Regions from separate parts of the Paenarthrobacter sp. NPDC056912 genome, predicted to be linked through region 3. Evidence: riboswitches for the same ligand, from Rfam matches in the RefSeq annotation. Region 3 holds a riboswitch; each other region holds the start of a gene.

The links. Region 3 has a riboswitch for glycine ahead of cycA (D-serine/D-alanine/glycine transporter). Riboswitches for the same ligand answer to the same signal wherever they lie in the genome.
Region 1: another riboswitch for glycine. It lies ahead of gcvP (aminomethyl-transferring glycine dehydrogenase); the one in region 3 lies ahead of cycA (D-serine/D-alanine/glycine transporter).
Region 2: another riboswitch for glycine. It lies ahead of gcvP (aminomethyl-transferring glycine dehydrogenase); the one in region 3 lies ahead of cycA (D-serine/D-alanine/glycine transporter).

The regions. Positions count from the first base shown of each region.
Region 1 is NZ_JBHUCD010000016.1:1,924-8,134, forward strand. It holds gene gcvT (glycine cleavage system aminomethyltransferase GcvT) at 1-663, opposite strand, end outside; gene gcvP (aminomethyl-transferring glycine dehydrogenase) at 673-3,519, opposite strand; glycine riboswitch at 3,683-3,780, opposite strand; gene ACFRJ9_RS16845 (TetR/AcrR family transcriptional regulator) at 3,873-4,412, opposite strand; gene ACFRJ9_RS16850 (MFS transporter) at 4,485-6,035, shown strand; gene ACFRJ9_RS16855 (sigma-70 family RNA polymerase sigma factor) at 6,103-6,211, opposite strand, start outside.
Region 2 is NZ_JBHUCD010000019.1:104,466-110,676, forward strand. It holds gene speB (agmatinase) at 1-579, opposite strand, end outside; gene ACFRJ9_RS19090 (MFS transporter) at 576-1,958, opposite strand; gene ACFRJ9_RS19095 (PucR family transcriptional regulator) at 2,132-3,625, shown strand; glycine riboswitch at 3,713-3,811, shown strand; gene gcvP (aminomethyl-transferring glycine dehydrogenase) at 3,961-6,211, shown strand, end outside.
Region 3 is NZ_JBHUCD010000001.1:355,383-361,593, reverse strand. It holds gene cycA (D-serine/D-alanine/glycine transporter) at 1-860, opposite strand, end outside; glycine riboswitch at 1,005-1,103, opposite strand; gene ACFRJ9_RS01675 (FAD/NAD(P)-binding protein) at 1,178-3,127, opposite strand; gene ACFRJ9_RS01670 (prolyl oligopeptidase family protein) at 3,188-5,440, shown strand; tRNA gene ACFRJ9_RS01665 (tRNA-Ser) at 5,595-5,682, shown strand; gene ACFRJ9_RS01660 (MFS transporter) at 5,751-6,211, opposite strand, start outside.

The sequences.
Region 1 (6,211 bases), on a different contig from region 3:
GGCAATGGCCTGCCACAGCGCTGCCGCGGAGCCGTTGGCCACGAAGATCTCGAAGCCGTCTTCGCCGGTGTAGCCGGTACGCGCCAACAGCAGTTCCTGGGTGCCGCCGTCGAACGTGAACGGAACCTCAACGGCCGCGTAGTACTTCAGTTCGGTGACCAGCGCGTGCTGCTCGGCGGGAACCAGACGGAGGAGGATACCTTCCGCACGCGGACCCTGCACTGCAATCAGCGAAGTCTCGGCAGAGGCGTCCTGAACCACGACGTCGAACCCGGCTGCGCGCTCCTGTAACGCCGTGGCAACAACCGCAGCGTTGCCCGCGTTCGGAACCACCAGGAACTTCTCGGAACCGCGACGGTAGGCGATGAGGTCGTCGATGATGCCGCCGTCTTCCTGGCAGATCAGCGAGTACTTGGCTTTGCCCTCGGCCATGGCGGAGATCTTGCCCACCAGGGCGTAGTCGAGGAACGCGGCGGCCTCGGGACCGGTGACCCAGACTTCGCCCATGTGGGAGAGGTCGAACAGGCCAGCGGAGTTGCGGACTGCGTGGTGCTCGGCCAGCTCGGAGGAGTACTTGAGCGGCATCTGCCAACCACCGAAGTCGGTGAAGGAGGCGCCGAGCTTTTTGTGCTCTTCATAGAGAGCTGTGTAGTTCTCAGTCATGACGAGTCCTTAGTTTTCGAAGTCTTCGATCGGCGGGCAGGAGCAGACCAGGTTGCGGTCTCCGGCTGCGCCGTCGATGCGGCCAACGGGCGGGAAGTACTTGTCCTGCTTGAGGTGGTGAACCGGGAAGGCGGCCTGCTCGCGCGGGTACGCACGGTCCCAATCAGAACTTACGACGGCGGCAGCTGTGTGCGGTGCCTTGCGCAGCGGCGAGTTCTCCACGGCGAAGTCGCCATTGGACACCTGGTCGATTTCCTTGCGGATGGTGATCATGGCTTCGATGAAGCGATCGATCTCCACCAGGTCCTCGGACTCCGTGGGCTCCACCATCAGCGTGCCCGCCACCGGGAAGGCAAGGGTGGGAGCGTGGAAGCCGAAGTCGATGAGGCGCTTGGCCACGTCTTCAGCTGTAACGCCGGTCTTCGCGGTCAGTTCACGCAGGTCCAGGATGCACTCGTGGGCAACAAGTCCACCTTCGCCCGTGTAGAGCACCGGGAAGTGGTCGTTGAGGCGGGAAGCGATGTAGTTCGCAGCCAGCAGTGCGGACTTGGTGGCTTCGGTGAGTCCTTGGCCGCCCATGAGCTTCACGTAGGCCCAGCTGATCGGCAGGACACCGGCGGAACCGAAGCGGGATGCCGAGATCGGGACGTCCTTGCCTTCGGTCCAGGATGCTGCGTCACCGGGCATGAACGGCGCGAGGTGTGCCTTGGCTGCGACCGGTCCCACGCCGGGTCCGCCGCCACCATGCGGGATGCAGAAGGTCTTGTGCAGGTTCAGGTGGGACACGTCGCCGCCGAACTTGCCCGGCTGGGCCAAGCCCACCAGTGCGTTCAGGTTGGCGCCGTCGATGTACACCTGGCCGCCGGCCTCGTGGATGGCGTCGCAGACTTCGCGGACGTCGGCGTCATACACACCGTGCGTGGACGGGTAGGTGATCATGATGGCCGAGAGCGCGTCCCGGTTGGCCTCGATCTTGTTCTTGAGGTCAATGTGGTCGATGGTGCCATCGGGAGCGGTGGCCACAACCACTACCTTCATGCCGGCGAGCACAGCCGAGGCTGCGTTGGTGCCGTGCGCGGAAGCGGGGATCAGGCACACGTTGCGCTGGTCGTCGCCGTTGGAGAGGTGGTAGCCACGGATGGCCAGCAGGCCTGCGAGCTCACCCTGGGAACCGGCGTTCGGCTGGATGGAGACTTGGTCGTAGCCCGTGATTTCGGTCAGCTGGGATTCGAGGTCGGTAATGAGTTCACGCCAGCCCTCGGTCTGGGAGTCCGGAGCGAACGGGTGGATCGAGGCGAACTCCGGCCAGGAAATGGCTTCCATCTCGGCCGTGGCGTTCAGCTTCATGGTGCACGAACCCAGCGGGATCATGGTGCGGTCCAGCGCGAGGTCACGGTCAGAGAGCTTGCGAATGTAGCGCAGGAGCTGGGTTTCGGAGCGGTGGGTGTTGAACACCGGGTGCTGCATGAACTCGCTGGTGCGCTCAACGGAACCTTCAAGCGCAAAGTCCTCAGCAGCTTCGGTGACCGAAGCGCCGAAGACCGAAGCGACGTCGGCGACGACCGCCGTCGTCGTCGTTTCGTCAACGGAGATGCCGACGGTATCGGCGTCGATGCCGCGCAGGTTGATGCCCTTGGCCTCGGCGGCGGCGACGATCTCTGCTGCCTTACCCGGGACTCGGACGGTGATGGTGTCGAAGAACGAACCGTGGAGGACGTCGACGCCGGCAGCCTTCAGGGATGCTGCAAGCGTGCGGGCGTGGCTGTGGGCGGTCTCGGCGATCGCTTTCAGGCCTTCCGGGCCGTGGTAGACGGCGTACATCGACGCGACGATGGCCAGCAGCGCCTGCGCGGTACAGATGTTGGATGTGGCCTTCTCGCGGCGGATGTGCTGCTCACGGGTCTGCAGCGCCAAGCGGTAGGCGGGGACACCGGCGTCGTCCTTGGAAACGCCCACCAAACGGCCCGGCATGGAACGCTCAAGGCCCTTCTGGACGGCCATGTACGCGGCGTGCGGGCCGCCGAAGAACAGCGGAACGCCCAGGCGCTGCGCGGAACCAACAGCGATGTCGGCGCCCTGCTCACCCGGAGGGGTGATGAGCGTCAGAGAGAGAAGGTCGGCAGCGACGGTGACCAGTGCGCCGCGTTCCTTGGCTTCGGCAATGACGGCGGAGTGGTCGAACACGCGGCCCGAAACGCCGGGCTGCTGGAGGACGACGCCGTTGATGGCACCTTCCGGGAGGCCGAGGGAAAGGTCGGCGACCTCAACCTCAAAGCCGAGTGCTTCGGCGCGGCCCTTGACGATGGCGATGGTCTGCGGGAGGCAGTCGGCGTCGAGGACAGTCTTGCCGTCCTGGGCAGCCTTGTTCTTGTTGGCGCGGCGCATCATGAGGACGGCCTCGGCCACAGCCGTTGCTTCGTCCAGGAGTGAGGCGTTGGCGATCGGCAGGCCAACGAGGTCCTGCACCATGGTCTGGAAGTTCAGCAGTGCTTCAAGGCGGCCCTGCGAGATTTCCGGCTGGTAGGGGGTGTAGGCGGTGTACCAGGCCGGGGATTCAAGGATGTTCCGGCGGATCACGGGGGGCGTGACGGTGTCGTAGTAGCCCTGGCCGATCATCTGAACAGCCGTCTTGTTCTTGGATGCGAGCTTGCGCAGCTCGGCCAGGACCTCAACTTCGCTCAGCGCGTCCTGCAAGGTGAGGGCGACGTCCTGGCGGATGTCGTTCGGAACGGCGGTGTCGACCAGCGAGTCAACGGTGTCGTAGCCGACGGACTTGAGCATGGTCTCAATGTCGGCCTGGCGGCGGGCGCCGATATGCCGATCGACGAAGGTGGTGGAGGCAGAACTAACCGTCACGAAGGAACTCCAATACTTGGGCGGCGTTTGGGTACGCCACAGTGGCTCGGGTTCCTCCCCGCTCTGTATTGGACCTGAGAGTTTCCGCGCGTTGTTGGACAACTATCGCTTGCACCGTCGGTGAGCACAGCGCCCTAGGGCACTTGCTACTTTCCAGAGTTGCCTCGCCGCGGCGGTGCATGGGCCTGAGAGATTCCTGGGGAGGGTTTGCTCCTACGGCGCCTGCATCACTAGCCTGCAGGACTCTCCCGCCGCAGATCAAAGGCATGTTCAGTTATGCGCGGCGCCACTGACGGCACGCCACAAGGGTTAATTGTCCTACGCGGCGGGCGGCGCCGCAAATGGATGGCTCGCTACTTCCGCAGGCGGTCCAAGACTCCCAGCAGGATCTCGACGTCGGCCTCCCGCCCCGCTTTGCCGTCTTCCTGGCCACCTTCGAACATCGCATTGAAGTACAGGCCGTCGCCCATGTAACTGACGGCCTTGGCTACCTCCGGTCCGACGTCCTCGGCCAGCACGTCCAACCACTGCTTCTGGATGCCGGCGAACCTGCGTCGGGTCTCTTCGTGGGCTACCTCGGCCAAGCGGGTGGCGGCCACGAACGCACGGTCCATGGGTGTGCCGGCCCATAGCGAGGACCGGATGAAATACGCAGCGGACCCGTCCGGCGCGGCCTTCATCTGTTCGATGTCTTCCTGCGCCAATTGGTCCAGGCGCTCCAGCAAGGCACTGATCAGCGATTCCTTGTTGGGGAAGTGATAGAGCAGCCCGCCTTTGGATACCCCTGCCCGCTTGGCGACGGCGTCGAGCGTGGCAGCACGCTCCCCCACCTCGATGAGGAGTGCTTCATAAGCATCCAGGACGGCATCCCGGGCGACTGGTTTTCGTGGCATGTGTACATCATTCCCTAAAGGCTTGGGGGGTTCCATTTGAAACTGTACCGTCTGGACGGTACAGTAAGAGTCATGTTCTCGCCGTCCTCAACCCAAGCACCCCGTTCCGCTCAGCCCATCAAGGGCACAACAGCACCGTGGCGCGACTGGACGGCCCTGGCACTGCTGATGTTCCCGGTGCTGCTCGTGGCCGTCGACAACACCGCGCTCACCTTCGCCCTGCCGGAAATCGCCCGCTCCCTGGATGTGGGCGGCGTACAGCTCCTATGGATCGTTGACGCCTACCCGCTGGTGCTGGCCGCCCTCCTTGTGTCCATGGGCAACTTGGGCGACAGGATCGGACGACGGCGGCTGCTCCTGATCGGCAGCACGGGCTTCGCGGCGGTTTCGGCTGCTACGGCATTCGCCCCCTCAGCGGAATGGCTCATTGCCGGCCGCGCCGCCCTTGGCGTCTTCGGCGCCATGCTGATGCCTTCAACGTTGTCCCTGATCCGGAACATCTTTACGGACCCGAACCGCCGGCGGCTCGCCATCGCAGTGTGGGCGGCAGGCTTCTCCGGCGGCGCCGCCCTTGGCCCGATCTTCGGCGGTTGGCTCGTGGAACACTTCTGGTGGGGCGCGGTCTTCCTGGTTGCAGCCTTCCTGCTCCTGCCGCTGCTCGCTTTTGGCCGGATCCTGATTCCTGAGTCCAAGGACGCCAACCCAGGCCGCGTGGATGTGCCGAGCATCGCCCTGTCGGTGTTCACCATGGCGCCGTTCGTCTACGGCATCAAGGAATTCGCCGTCCACGGATTCGGGGCTTCCGCCGCAGCCTTCATGCTCTTCGGATTGGTAATGGGTGTCCTCTTTGTCCGTCGCCAGCAGAAGATCGACAGCCCCATGCTGGACGTCAGCTTGTTCAAGAACAAAGTCTTCAGCACGGCCATCGTGGCCAACGTACTGTCCCTGTTCTCCATGACGGGATTCATCTACTTCTTCGCCCAGCACCTGCAGCTGGTGGAGGGGCAGTCCCCCATGGAGGCCGGTATCGCCATGATTCCTGCGCTCCTGGCAACAGTGATCGCCGGCCTGCTGGTGGTGCCGCTGGTCAAGCGCGTGCGGCCCGGATTCGTCGTGGCAGGCGGACTGACGCTGAGCGCCGTCGGGTACCTGATTGCCGTAGTGGGCGACCACGGCAGCGGCCCGGTCTTCCTCCTGTCAGCTTTGACGGTGCTGGCCGTGGGTGTGGGCGCGGCGGAGACCATCTCCAACGACCTCATCCTGGCGTCCGTTCCGGCAGCGAAGTCCGGTGCGGCCTCGGCCATCTCCGAGACCGGCTACGAACTGGGTTCACTCCTGGGAACGGCCGTGCTGGGCTCCATCCTCACCGCGTCCTACCAACACAACCTCATCATTCCGGACGGCGTCTCCACCGAGGCTGCCGGGAAGTCCGGAGAAACACTGGCAGGCGCTGTTGATGCGGCCTCCGCGCTCCCCGCTCCCTTGTCGGAAGCACTCACAGCCGCCGCCCGGATCGCTTTCGAATCCGGCGTCCACATCACTGCGGCGATTGGGCTGGTCCTGATGGCTGGAGCGGCAGTCCTTGCCGCCGTCGTACTCCGCAAGGTTCCCAAAGCGCAGTAGTATTGGCGCCAAAACCGGAAGGCCGGGCCCTGTACCGGGCCCGGCCTTCCTTGCGTTTGCGTGCCCCTCAGACGGCGGAATTCAGGGCCGACCCCAACCCCAGGCCGCGGGTGATTCCCCCGGTGGTTGCCGTCGCCAAGGCCGAAAGATAGTCATTGCGACGCCGCGCCGTGATG
Region 2 (6,211 bases), on a different contig from region 3:
CGGACCGCGGATACCGACGTGCATGGACTTGTCTTCAATCAGCAGGCCCTCCTCGAAGGCCCTGCGGAAGATGGTTCCGTGCGTGACCGGCTGGTCGAAGTACGTGTCCCAGGTGTCCAGGTGGGCATCGAAGTGGAGCAATGCCACCGGGCCGTGGACTGAGTTGAGGGCCTGCAACATGGGGAGTGCGATGGTGTGGTCGCCGCCGATGGAGATCAGCTTCTTGTCCTTGCTGATCAGGGGACGGGCCTGCTCTTCGATCTCGCGGATTGCCCGGGCAATGTCGTAGGGAGTGCACGCGATATCGCCGGCATCCACCACCTGGACTTCGTTGACCGGTTCGACGTCCAGCTCCGGGTGGTACCCGGGACGCAACAGGCGGGAGGCCTCACGGACGGCCGCCGGACCAAACCGGGCACCCGGGCGGTAGGAGGTGCCGCCGTCGAACGGGACACCGACAATCGCGATGTCATAGTCCGGAACGCGATCGATCTGCGGCAGCCTCGCGAAGGTACCCAATCCTGCGAAGCGGGGAACCTTGGTGGCATCGACGGGGCCAATGTGCTTGTGAGTGGTCATGACAGGGATCCTTCGGTTACTTTGTTGGTCTCCGGGGTGGCCGGCTTCTTTTTGCTGGTGAGTTCTGAGAGGGACTTGTTGGCTGTTTCCGGTGCGAGCAGGAACGTCGCCACCAAGCCCACCAAGGAGATGACGGCGCCGATGAGCAAGGAACCGGCGGCGCCAAAGCTCACGATTGCGATCGGCATCAAGTACGTGCTGGCGGCCGAACCGATCCGGCTGATCGCCGTACCGAAGCCCACGGCAGTTGCACGGACCTCCGTGGGGAAGAGCTCGTTGGGGTAGACAACTTCCAGGAAACTGGAGGCGCCGGAAGCCAGCGCGAAGACAGCCAAGGCGATGAACAGCGGTCCGGCCTGGACGTCGGGAATGAAGGCCGGGATGGCGAGGGCCACCACGATGACGCCGAAGCTCCAGAGAAGCAACTTGCGCCGTCCGATTCTTTCCACAAGCCAAAGTCCGGGGATGCCGCCCACCACGAACAACATGGAGATCAGGAACGATCCCCCGTAGAGGTTGGCGTCGCCGTGCATGCCGAAGGATGCCAGAAGGTCCGGTGCGAACGTATAGACAGCGAAGAGCGGGATCACCTGGGCCGTCCAGAAGATGGAAACGAACAACGTCCGCTTCCAGTACTGGCCCCGGAAGATGTCCAGGAACCGGCCCTGCTTGGCGGGACCCTCGCTGTCTGAGGCGATATCGCTCAGGCCGTACTGCTGTCCGTAGACCTTTTTGATGACTGCGTCAGCCTCATCGCGGCGCCCACGGGAGAGCAGCCAACGAGGCGACTCAGGGGTCCCGAGACGGCACAGCAGGGTAATGATGGCGAAGATCGCAGGGCTGGCAACCATCCAACGCCAGGCATCCGGTCCCATGTCCCGGAGCAAATATCCGACGGCGTACGCCACTGCCGCGCCAACCGCCCAAACCACGAAGGTGGCGCCCAGCAGACGGCCGCGGTGTTTCTTTGGCAGGAACTCGGCCAGCAGGGAGGTGGCGATGGGGTAGTCGGCGCCGATGGCCATTCCAAGGAAGAACCGGCACAGGACAACCTGCCACACTTCGGTAGCGAAGCCGTTCAGGAGTGAGAAGACAGCCAATGCGACCAGGTCGGCAATGTACATCTTGTGCCGGCCGATCTTGTCGGTGAGCCACCCGAAGACGGCACCGCCGAAGAAGATGCCCACCAAGCTGGCCGCGCCGATCAAACCGATTTCAGCTGTGCTGAGCTGCAGCCCCGGCGTCATGGTGATCAGGGCGATGCCGATGATCGACAACGCATAGCCGTCGATGAACGGACCACCCGAGGCGAAAAACGTCAGCTTCTTGTGAAACGCGGTCAGTGGGGCATCGTCAATGAGGTTGCTTGTTGCGCTCATTGCAACCCTCTCTCGTGAGTGCTCTTGGGGAGCGGGGGGAGTAAGTACTTCAATTCTTGGTGACGGGAGTCACTCCGACTATCTGCACTTTGAATACAAATGATGAAGACTCCTATACCTTTGTCTAAAAGCCGCCGGTGGATCACCACCCGAGCACAACCAGGAGCACAACCATGGCAATCACCGTGGCCGAACTCGTCGCCGAGCCCCAGCTTGGCCTCACCCTCCTGGCCGGAGCAGGGGGACGCGACAACCGCATCACCTGGGCCCACACCTCGGACCTGCCCCGGCTCTGGGAATGGGTGACGGGCGGCGAGCTCATGATGACCAATGGCTTGTCCATCCCCGCTGACGCCGCCGGGCAAGTGGCGCTCGCCGAGGCCTTGATGGACTCCGGCGCCAGCGCACTGGCGATCGGCGAGAAGATGCACGCGCCTCCCCTCACCGCAGAGTTCCTGGCGGCGTGCGAGCGGTTGCCCTTGCCCCTGATCAACATCCCGTACCCGTTGCCGTTCATCGCCATCGCCCGCTCGGTTGCGGAGGCGTCCCTGGTGGAAGAATCGCGCCGCCTCCGCCAGACTGCGCGGGTCTATGACCTCCTCCGGACCGCCGGGGCATCCGAGGATCATTGGCAGAGCCTCGTCCAAAGACTGGCCACCGAACTGGACTCCGAGCTGTTCGTGGTGGACCGCCGCTGTTTGCACCCATGGCATCCCGAAGGCCAGCCGCTTCCGGACTTCCTCGCCGCCGAATGGGCCCCGCTTCCCGGCAGGGTGTCCGTTGCGGGCAAGAACTTCCAGTGGCATCGGGTCCGCGGCAGTCACGTGCTGACCATGGATATCCCGACCCACGCGAATGCGCTCCTGGTGGTGTTGCCGAACGGCGAACCGCACCCGGACGCCGTCGTACTTCTTCATGCAGCGACCGTGCTGGGACTGCAGCTTTCGCGCATTGTCCTCTCGCTGGAAGGGCGGCACCGCTTGGCGGGAGAGTTCCTGCTGCAAGCCTTCGACGGCCGATTGGGGACGGCGGATATTGAGAGCCGCCTGGCCGCTTTCGATGTTCCTGCGCAGGATTTTCTGGTCGCCTCGATCGCAGCGGACGACGGCGACAGGCTGGCCAACGTGCACGTCGAGCTTTGGCGCCACGGAGTTTCGGCGGCCTCGTTGAGGCGCAACAACAGGCTTCACGTGGTGGTTGCCGGGGACGTTGCTGACGAGGTGTTGAGCCATTGCGCCGGCCCGACCGCCACGATCGGCATCAGTGCTCCAGCCGCTGTTGCCGGACTCCAGCGTGCGCTGCAGGAGTCACTGTGGGCCCTCGGCTCGGCCCGGGCGAACAAGCTGGGCTTGGCCCGCTATGCGCAAGGGCCGTCGTGGCTTGGCCTGACGGGCTTTGAGGAGGGAACGGCGCTGGTTCGGCGCCTCCTGGGCCCGGTTTTTGACTACGAACAGCGTCAGGACGGCGATCTCATTGTCACGTTGAGGACGTATTTGGACTCGCAACGTTCGTGGCAGAAGACCGCCGCGGCCCTGTTCGCGCACCGGCAAACCATCATCTACCGGATGCGGAAAATCGGTGAGCTGACGGGGTTGGACATGGGTGAAACGTCCACGGTGGCGCAACTCTGGTTCGCCCTGCAGATCCATGAAGCGATGAAGGACTGACGGCGCACTCCCGAATCTTCGCCTTGCGCAAGATCAAAAGTACCCGCTATGGTGTGAAGCGTGTCACTGAAGGTGATGCAACGCTTTTGATCTGCGGCGGGAGAGTCCTGCCGGTACATCCAGTCAGGCGCCGTAGGAGCAAATCCTCCCCAGGAATCTCTCAGGCCCATGTACCGCCGCGGTTAGGCAACTCTGGAAAGTAGTCCGGGCAACCGGACTCACCGACGGTGCAAGCAGGCTATCAATCCTGCGGAATCTCTCAGGTCCAATACAGAGCGGGGAGGAACCCCACATCATCGTGGCGCTCATTGGGCGCCTGAATCATGGAGTTCCTCTTGACTGTTAAATCAACCCCCACCGCCTTCGCGGACCGGCACATCGGCGCCCGTCGCCAGGCCGACGTTGACACCATGCTCAAGGCCATCGGCTACGACTCTGTCGACGGCCTGGTAGACGTCGCGGTCCCCGATTCCATCCGTCAGGACACTGCCCTGAAGCTGCAGGAAGCCCTTACCGAAGTTCAGGTGCTGGCCGAACTGCGGAAGCTCGCGTCGAAGAACAAGACGGCCGTGCAAATGATCGGCCAGGGCTACTACGACACCGTCACGCCCCCGGTCATCCGCCGCAACATCCTCGAAGCTCCGGCCTGGTACACGGCCTACACGCCGTACCAGCCCGAAATCTCCCAGGGTCGCCTCGAAGCGCTCCTCAACTTCCAGACCATGGTCCAGGACCTCACCGGACTGCCCGTGGCGAACGCTTCCCTGCTGGACGAAGCCACCGCCGTGGCCGAAGCCGTGCTGCTCATGCGCCGCGCCAACAAGAACAAGACTGCCAAGGATGGCAAGACCGTCCTGGACGTAGACCTCCTGCCGCAGACCATCGCCATTGTGCAGGGTCGCGCCGAGGCGCTGGGCTTCGAGGTCGAGATCGCCGACCTGTCGGCCGGTCTCCCGGACGGCGACATCAACGGCGTCGTCCTGCAGCAGCCCGGCGTTTCCGGCCGCGTCTTCGACCACACCGCAGTGATTGCTGACGCCAAGGAACGCGGCGCGCTGGTCACCGTCGCTGCGGACCTGCTGGCACTCACCCTCATCACGCCTCCGGGCGAACAAGGTGCGGACATCGCCGTCGGAACCGCGCAGCGCCTCGGCGTGCCGCTGTTCTTCGGCGGACCGCACGCGGCCTACATGGCTGTCCGCGAAGGCATGGAGCGCACGCTTCCGGGCCGCATCGTCGGCGTCTCCAAGGACAACGCGGGCGTTCCGGCGTACCGCCTTGCCCTGCAGACCCGCGAGCAGCACATCCGCCGCGAGAAGGCCACGTCCAACATCTGCACGGCACAGGCGTTGCTGGCCATCGTCTCCTCGATGTACGCCGTCTATCACGGCCCCGAGGGCTTGAAGGCGATCGCCGAAACCGTCCACGGCCACACCCGCACCCTCGCCACAGCCTTGAAGAAGGCCGGCCGCGAACTCGTCGCTGATTCCTTCTTCGACACCCTCACCGTCCGCGTCCCGGGCAAGGCGGACAAGGTCATCGCCGCCGCCGAGGCTCGCGGCATCAACTTGCGGATCATCGACGCCGACACTGTTGGTGTTTCGGTTGATGAAACCACGACGCCGGAGGTCCTGTCCGCGGTGGCCGTCGCCTTTGGTGCCGGTCCGGTAGGGGACGCCTCCGGGTTCGAACTGCCCGAATCCGCAGTCCGCACCTCTGATTTCCTGCAGCACCCGGTGTTCAACACGCACCGTTCCGAGACGCAGCTGTTGCGCTATATCCGCAAGCTGTCCGATCGGGACCTCGCGCTGGACCGCACCATGATCCCGCTGGGTTCGTGCACCATGAAACTGAACGCCACCGCCGAGATGGAAGCCATTTCCTGGCCGGAGTTCGCCTCGATCCACCCGTTCGCCCCGGATCACCAGACGGCGGGTTGGCGCGAACTGATCGAAGACCTGGAAGCGGACCTCACTGAGATCACCGGCTACGACCAGGTGTCCATCCAGCCGAACGCCGGTTCCCAGGGCGAGCTTGCGGGCCTGTTGGCGATCCGTGGATACCACCTCTCCCGTGGCGACGAGCAGCGCACTGTCTGCCTGATCCCGGCCTCGGCCCACGGCACCAACGCGGCCTCGGCTGTTCTGGCAGGCATGAAGGTTGTGGTGGTGGCGACGGCCGCTGACGGCACCATCGACCACGCTGACCTGACGGCCAAGATCGAGGCCAACAAGGACGTCCTGTCCTGCATCATGATCACGTACCCGTCCACACACGGTGTGTACGACGCCGACGTCCGCGAAGTCTGTGACGCCATCCACGAGGCCGGCGGCCAGGTCTACGTTGACGGCGCCAACCTCAACGCCCTGGTTGGTCTGGCGCAGCCGGGCAAGTTCGGCGGCGATGTGTCGCACCTGAACCTGCACAAGACCTTCTGCATCCCGCACGGCGGCGGCGGACCCGGCGTTGGCCCCGTTGCTGCCAAGGCACACCTCGCGCCGTTCATGCCCGGTGACGCGAACAATGCCGCCGCTGCCTCTTCCACCACGGGCGTCGCAATCTCCGCTTCGCGTTACGGCTCCGCCG
Region 3 (6,211 bases):
CCGAGGCCGGCCAGGGAGAACATGGCGATGAACGGGCTGTGTCCGGCGGCGAACTGCGTCCACGGGGTGACGGACATCAGGATAATGAGGGCGCCCACGTAGAACAGCAGGACGCGGATGGGGATGGAGTTGATGGCCTTGGGCAGGTTCTTCTCGGGATCCTTGGCCTCGGCAGCGGTGGTTCCCACGAGTTCGATGCCCACGAACGCAAAGACGGCGATCTGGAAGCCCGCTACGAAGCCCATGAACTCGTTCGGGAAGAAGCCGCCGTGGCTCCACAGGTTGGTGAAGCTGGCCGGTCCGGCGTCGGACTGGAAGCCGCTGAAGATCATGAACAAGCCAACGATGATGAGGGCCGCAATGGCAACGATCTTGATGAGGGCAAACCAGAACTCGGTCTCGCCAAAGGCCTTCACGGTGGCCAGGTTCAGGAGCAGGAGGATGCCGATGGTGATCAAGCCTGGCACCCACAATGGAAGCGACGGCCAGAGTTCCTGGGAGTACCCGGCGATCGCGATCACATCCGCGATGCCCGTGATGACCCAGCAGAACCAGTAGGTCCAGCCGGTGAAGAACCCCGCCCAAGGACCCAGCAGGTCGGCGGCGAAGTCGCTGAAGGACTTGTAGTTCAGGTTGCTCAAAAGCAGTTCGCCCATGGCGCGCATGACGAAGAACAGCATGAAGCCGATGATCATGTAGACGAAAATGACGGATGGGCCGGCGGCCGAGATGGTCTTGCCCGAGCCCATGAACAGGCCCGTTCCAATCGCTCCGCCGATGGCGATGAGCTGGATGTGGCGGTTGCTGAGCTGGCGCTCAAGATGGGGTGAATCGCTGGAAGGCGGGCGCTGAATCGTCAAAGGAACTCCATCGTTCAGGCGGCACGGGGTGCCACGTTGATTCGGGTTCCTCCCCGCTCTGTACGTGGACCTGAGAGTTTCCGCAGGCATGGGCCTGCTTGCACCTTCGGTGAGCCCGTATGCCGGACTGCTTTCCAGAGTTGCCTCGCCGCGGCGGTACATGGGCCTGAGAGATTCCTGGGGAGGGTTTGCTCCTACGGCGCCTGACGGGATGTACCGGCAGGACTCTCCCGCCGCGGATCAAAAGCGCGCACACCCAATTGGGTGATGCAGCTCACACAGTAACGAAGGCTGGAGGCAGCCGCAACCCCGCGTCGTTAGCGGCCCAGAATGCTACGGGCTATCTCGTCGGCATCGCGGAGGGTCCGCTGCCCGCTGGCATACGCCGGTCCGGTGAGCGGGCGCGCCTCTGCGGCGATGGCTGTCCCCCACTGGGACGCAGACAACTGGAGGCCCAGGACGTACAGGTCCTTAGTGACGGATCCGTTTGCTGCCAACGGCCGGTAAGGATGTGGTTCCACGTCCAGGCCGGTGGTCTGCATGGGCGTCCCCTCCACGCCCATCATGATCTTGGTGCGCACCAGACCGTCGGCCATGAGCTGTTCCAGCAGCGGCGACACGTTGATGCCCACCCTGTTCGCGGGCGACATCGCCTCAATCAGTGTCCGCGCCTCCACCGGTACATCGTGTACCCACGGAGAAGCCGCGCGGAACACCTTTGCGCCATGGTCCACGCTGAACTTGGGGTCCGGTCCAATAAAACTTACGACGCCGGCACGCGCCAAGGCGGCCAACTGCTCGGAGCGGAGCGCTGGCGCCCCACTGGCCAGCCCTTCCACGAACGACTCGAACCATCCGCGCAGTCCCGCCAGCCATGATTCGTCCGTGATTCCGCCGTCAGCCACCACGGACTTGAGGATCGCCCGGCCGGTGTGGAGGGCGCCGATCGCCATCTTCACAGGGTCCGACTCGCCCAGGGCAGATCTCCGGGCGTCATCATCGAGGTAGGCCGTGATCGCAGTGTCCAGATCCCGCCGTGACACGAAAGATCTCCCGGCCAGCGGCGCCGCGAGTCCACGAAGGTTCAGTCGGCGCGAGGCAACCACGTGCTTTTCCACAAGGTCGGCCACATCGCTTTCCCAGTTCGCCGTGGTGTGTGCATGCGGCTGCAGGGCATCTTCCAGGTCTGCCAGGAATTGCTGAGGGTCCTTGATAGCCGCGGGTTGAAAGGACCCAAGCGTTGAGTAGTAGGCCCACAGCGCATCACGGTGCAGCAGCGGCCAGAGGTCGTGATCGAAGCCGGGCTGGATTCCGGCCGCGCGGAACCGGTCCACGGCGTCTTCGGTCAGGTACCGCATGGTGATGCTGCGCGGGTAGTACCCGCTGAGCCCGGCCTTGGCACGGTACGGCGTGCCCCTGCGGGAAGCGGCGATGACCTTCGGTTCCCGGCCCGAGGCCCGGTACTCAAGCACACCGGCTCCTGGCGAACCGGCCTCGACAAACTTGCCGCCACGGCCCTCCGTCAGTTGACCCATGACGTCAAAGAAGTTCAAACCCATGCCCCGGACCAACACCGGCTCGTTGTCCGGTACCGCCATCCAATCGACATCCGCCGGTGGGGCCGGCGGGAAGTACAGCAAGCCCAGCTCATCGGCGGCCCGTTTGAACGAGCGTTGCTCCGGGTTCAGCCGGGCCTCGATGTGGCCCAGCGCGAGGACCACGGAACCTACGGTGAGGGTGGCACCGTTGCCGAGTTCGACGTCGAACCCGTCTTCCTTTTCACGTTTCACGGGATGCGCAGCAACGGCGAGCGTCTCATGGAAGGTGACCTCGACGCCGTCGGGCAAACGTTCCAGCAGCCCTTCCAAGGTCTGGCGAAGGTACCGCCCGTACAGTGCACGGCTGGGAAAATTGTCTGATTCGAGGGTGGCCAGCTCCGCCTTTTCGGCATCGTTGATTCCCGCGCCATCACGACGCCGGGCCTCGCGCCACTGGTCGAACGAACCGCCCGCGAGCGGCGGCGCAAGCTTCGGGTCCTCGGGGATGAGCGTCGGATAGAACGATTGGGTGTTCATCAGGAACAACCGTGACTGCTCCGGCTGCCACACATGGCCTGAACCGGCCGGGTAGGGGTCCACCACGTCAATGTGCAGCGTGGTGCCTTCAACGCGCTCCGCAGCCCAATTCGCGAGCAACCGCTCGAGGACGCTGGTACCCCGGGGACCGGCCCCGATCAGGGCAACACGGTTGGTTTGCGATTTAGCCACGCTCAAGCCTAACTTCTGCGTGACTTGCTTCCCGTTGAACAGTGTTGCTTGGATGGTGCGATGACCACCACAGAAGCTGATCAGACGCCACTGCCCGAGAATGACAATGCTCCTGGGAGCAAGTCCGGGCCCCGCCATGCCGCGGAAACTGCGCCTGAGCCCACAGATGAGAACGTGTGGCTGGAAGACATCCACGGCGAAGAACAGCTGGCTTGGGTCCGGGAACAAAACGCCCGCACCGAGGAATTGCTGGAGGACGCCGAGTATTTGGCCGTAGAGGCCGGGATCCTCGAGGTGCTGGACTCCACGGACCGCATCGCCATGGTCAACAAGCGCGGCGATTTCTACTACAACTTCTGGAAGGACCAGGAACACCCCAAGGGTCTCTGGCGGCGCACCACCTGGGAAAGCTACCTCACCGAGGCTCCCGAGTGGGACGTGTTGCTGGATATCGATGCCTTGGCCGCTGCCGAGGGCGTCGAGTGGGTGTTCCACGGGGCCGGTTTCCTCCGGCCCTCGGACGGCAGCGAGTACCGCCTGGCCATGGTTTCGCTCTCCCCCGACGGAGGCGACGCTGACCGCCACCGCGAGTTCGACGTCGAAACCCGCACCTTCGTGGAGGGCGGCTTCGACCTCCCGACAGCCAAGGGCAACGTCAGCTGGCTGGATGCCGACACCCTGCTGGTGTCCAGCACCGCCGAGGGACTGCCGGCCACTACGTCCTCCTACGCACGGACCGGCGTGAAGCTTCGCCGGGGCCAATCCCTCGCCGACGCTGAACGACTCTTCGAAATCCCCGAGGACCACATGCTGGCCATGGTGGCGCACGACTCCACACCCGGTTTTGAGCGCACCTTCGCGGTTGACTACATCGACTTCTACAACAGGAGCACGTGGTTGCTGCGGGACGACTCGTGGGTGGCCATCGATGTCCCCACGGAGGTGAACATCAGCGCACACCGCGACTGGCTGCTTTTCCGTCCGCAGAAAGACTGGGAAGTTGCCGGTGATTTGTACCCGGCAGGAACCCTGCTCGCCGCGGACTTCGAGGGCTACTTGGCCGGTTCGAGGGAATTCGTGGTGTTGTTCGAACCGGATTCCCACACTTCCCTGCAGTCCTGGAGCTGGACCAGGGACTACCTGCTGTTGAACCTGCTGCGCGACGTCTCATCCGAGATCCGGGTGCTGGACCCTGTCCGCCCCGATTCGGCCGGGGCGTGGGCTTCTACCGTCCTGGATGCCTGCCCTCCGCTGCACGACGTCAACGCCTACGCCGTGGATGACGAGGACTTGGGCGCTGCGGGTAACGACTTCTGGCTGGTGGCCACCGGTTTCACCACCCCCACGACGTTGACGCGAGGGACGCTCGGTGCCGTGTCGGAAGGGGCGGTACGGGCGGCGGAGTCCGGCGGCGTGGCGAGCCAGCACGCCGAAGTGAAGCGGTCGCCGTCGTTCTTCACCGAAGCCGACTACGAAGTCCAGCAGCACTTCGCTGTCTCCGAGGACGGGACCAAAGTCCCCTACTTCCAGGTGGCTTCAAAAGACCTGGTGCTCGACGGCCAAAACCCCACCCAGCTCTCCGGCTATGGCGGGTTCGAGATTTCCCGCACCCCCGCGTACAGCGGCAGCATCGGACGGGCCTGGCTGGAGCGGCGCACACAGGGCGTCTCCCTGGCCGACGGGCCTGGCTCCCACTCGCGTGGTGGCGTGTACGTTGTAGCCAACATTCGCGGCGGCGGCGAATACGGTCCCTCCTGGCACCGGGCTGCGTTGCAGGAAAACAGGCACCGCGCCTACGAGGACTTTGCCGCCGTGGCCCGGGACTTGATCTCCCGCGGTGTCACCAGCCGGCAGCGCCTGGGCTGCGTCGGCGGATCCAATGGCGGGCTGCTGGTAGGGAACATGCTGACCCAGTACCCGGAACTGTTCGGAGCAGTCTCCTGTGGAGTGCCCCTGCTGGACATGCGCCGCTACACCAAGCTCTCGGCCGGTTACTCGTGGATCGCCGAGTACGGCGACCCCGACGTCCCGGAACAATGGGAGTTCATCCGCACGTTCTCGCCTTACCACCTGCTTCACGACGGCGTGGAATACCCCGAAACCTTCATTTGGACGGCAACGTCCGATGACCGGGTGGGTCCCGTGCAGGCCAGAAAGATGGCAGCTCGTATGCAGGCCATGGGCATCCCGAACGTTTGGTTCCACGAAGCCCTGGAGGGCGGACATGCCGGGGCCTCGGACAACCGGCAGGCGGCTGCCCTCCAGGCCCGGAGCAACCATTTCCTGTGGCGTTCGCTGGCTGGAAGCAACTGACGAGTTCTTCCGGCTCCGATTCGATGGTTCCCTGCGCAGACAGCCGTGCGGACGGCCCATCCCGCAGCGAACCATCGAATTGGGCGGCTGCTCGGCCGCGTTTTGCGCTAGACGGCACGTTCTGCGTATCCTTGGTGGGCTAGCAATAGCAAATGGAGACGTGCCAGAGCGGCCGAATGGGCTTCACTGCTAATGAAGTGTGGGGCACAACTCCACCGGGGGTTCAAATCCCCCCGTCTCCGCGGATTGGTCCCGGTTTTCGAACCGGGACCTTTTGCGTTTAACGCACCCTTTCTTGTTGAGCCGCTGGTCAGCTGCGCCTTGCCCCGCCGCTGACTTCAGCGCCGGCGTGGCGGTGGAGGGTCAGGCTGTCCACGGTGCTGATGAGCATCAACACAGCCATGGCAAGGAAGGCGCCCTTGTAGGCAGCCACCTGGTCAGCCCCGAAGACGTGGGCCGCCTCAAACAGCCGCAGGAACAGGGCTCCGACGGCGATCCCGGCTGCCGCTGCCAACTGAACGAGCGTTGCCGAGATGGCATTGGCGGAGGGCAGCTGTCCGGGGACGATGTCCGCGTACTGCACCGAGGCGTACGCGGAGAAGCCAATGGAGCGGAACGCCCCGCTGAAGAGAAGCAGAGCGAAGATCAGCGCTTCGGGCGTCCGGGCATCCAGGAAAGCGCACAGAGCGAACGTCACAGCTGAAGCGAACGAGGCGAAGACCAGCACCGGTTTGAAGCCAAAACGCCGGATGAGCGGCGTGGTGGCGGGCT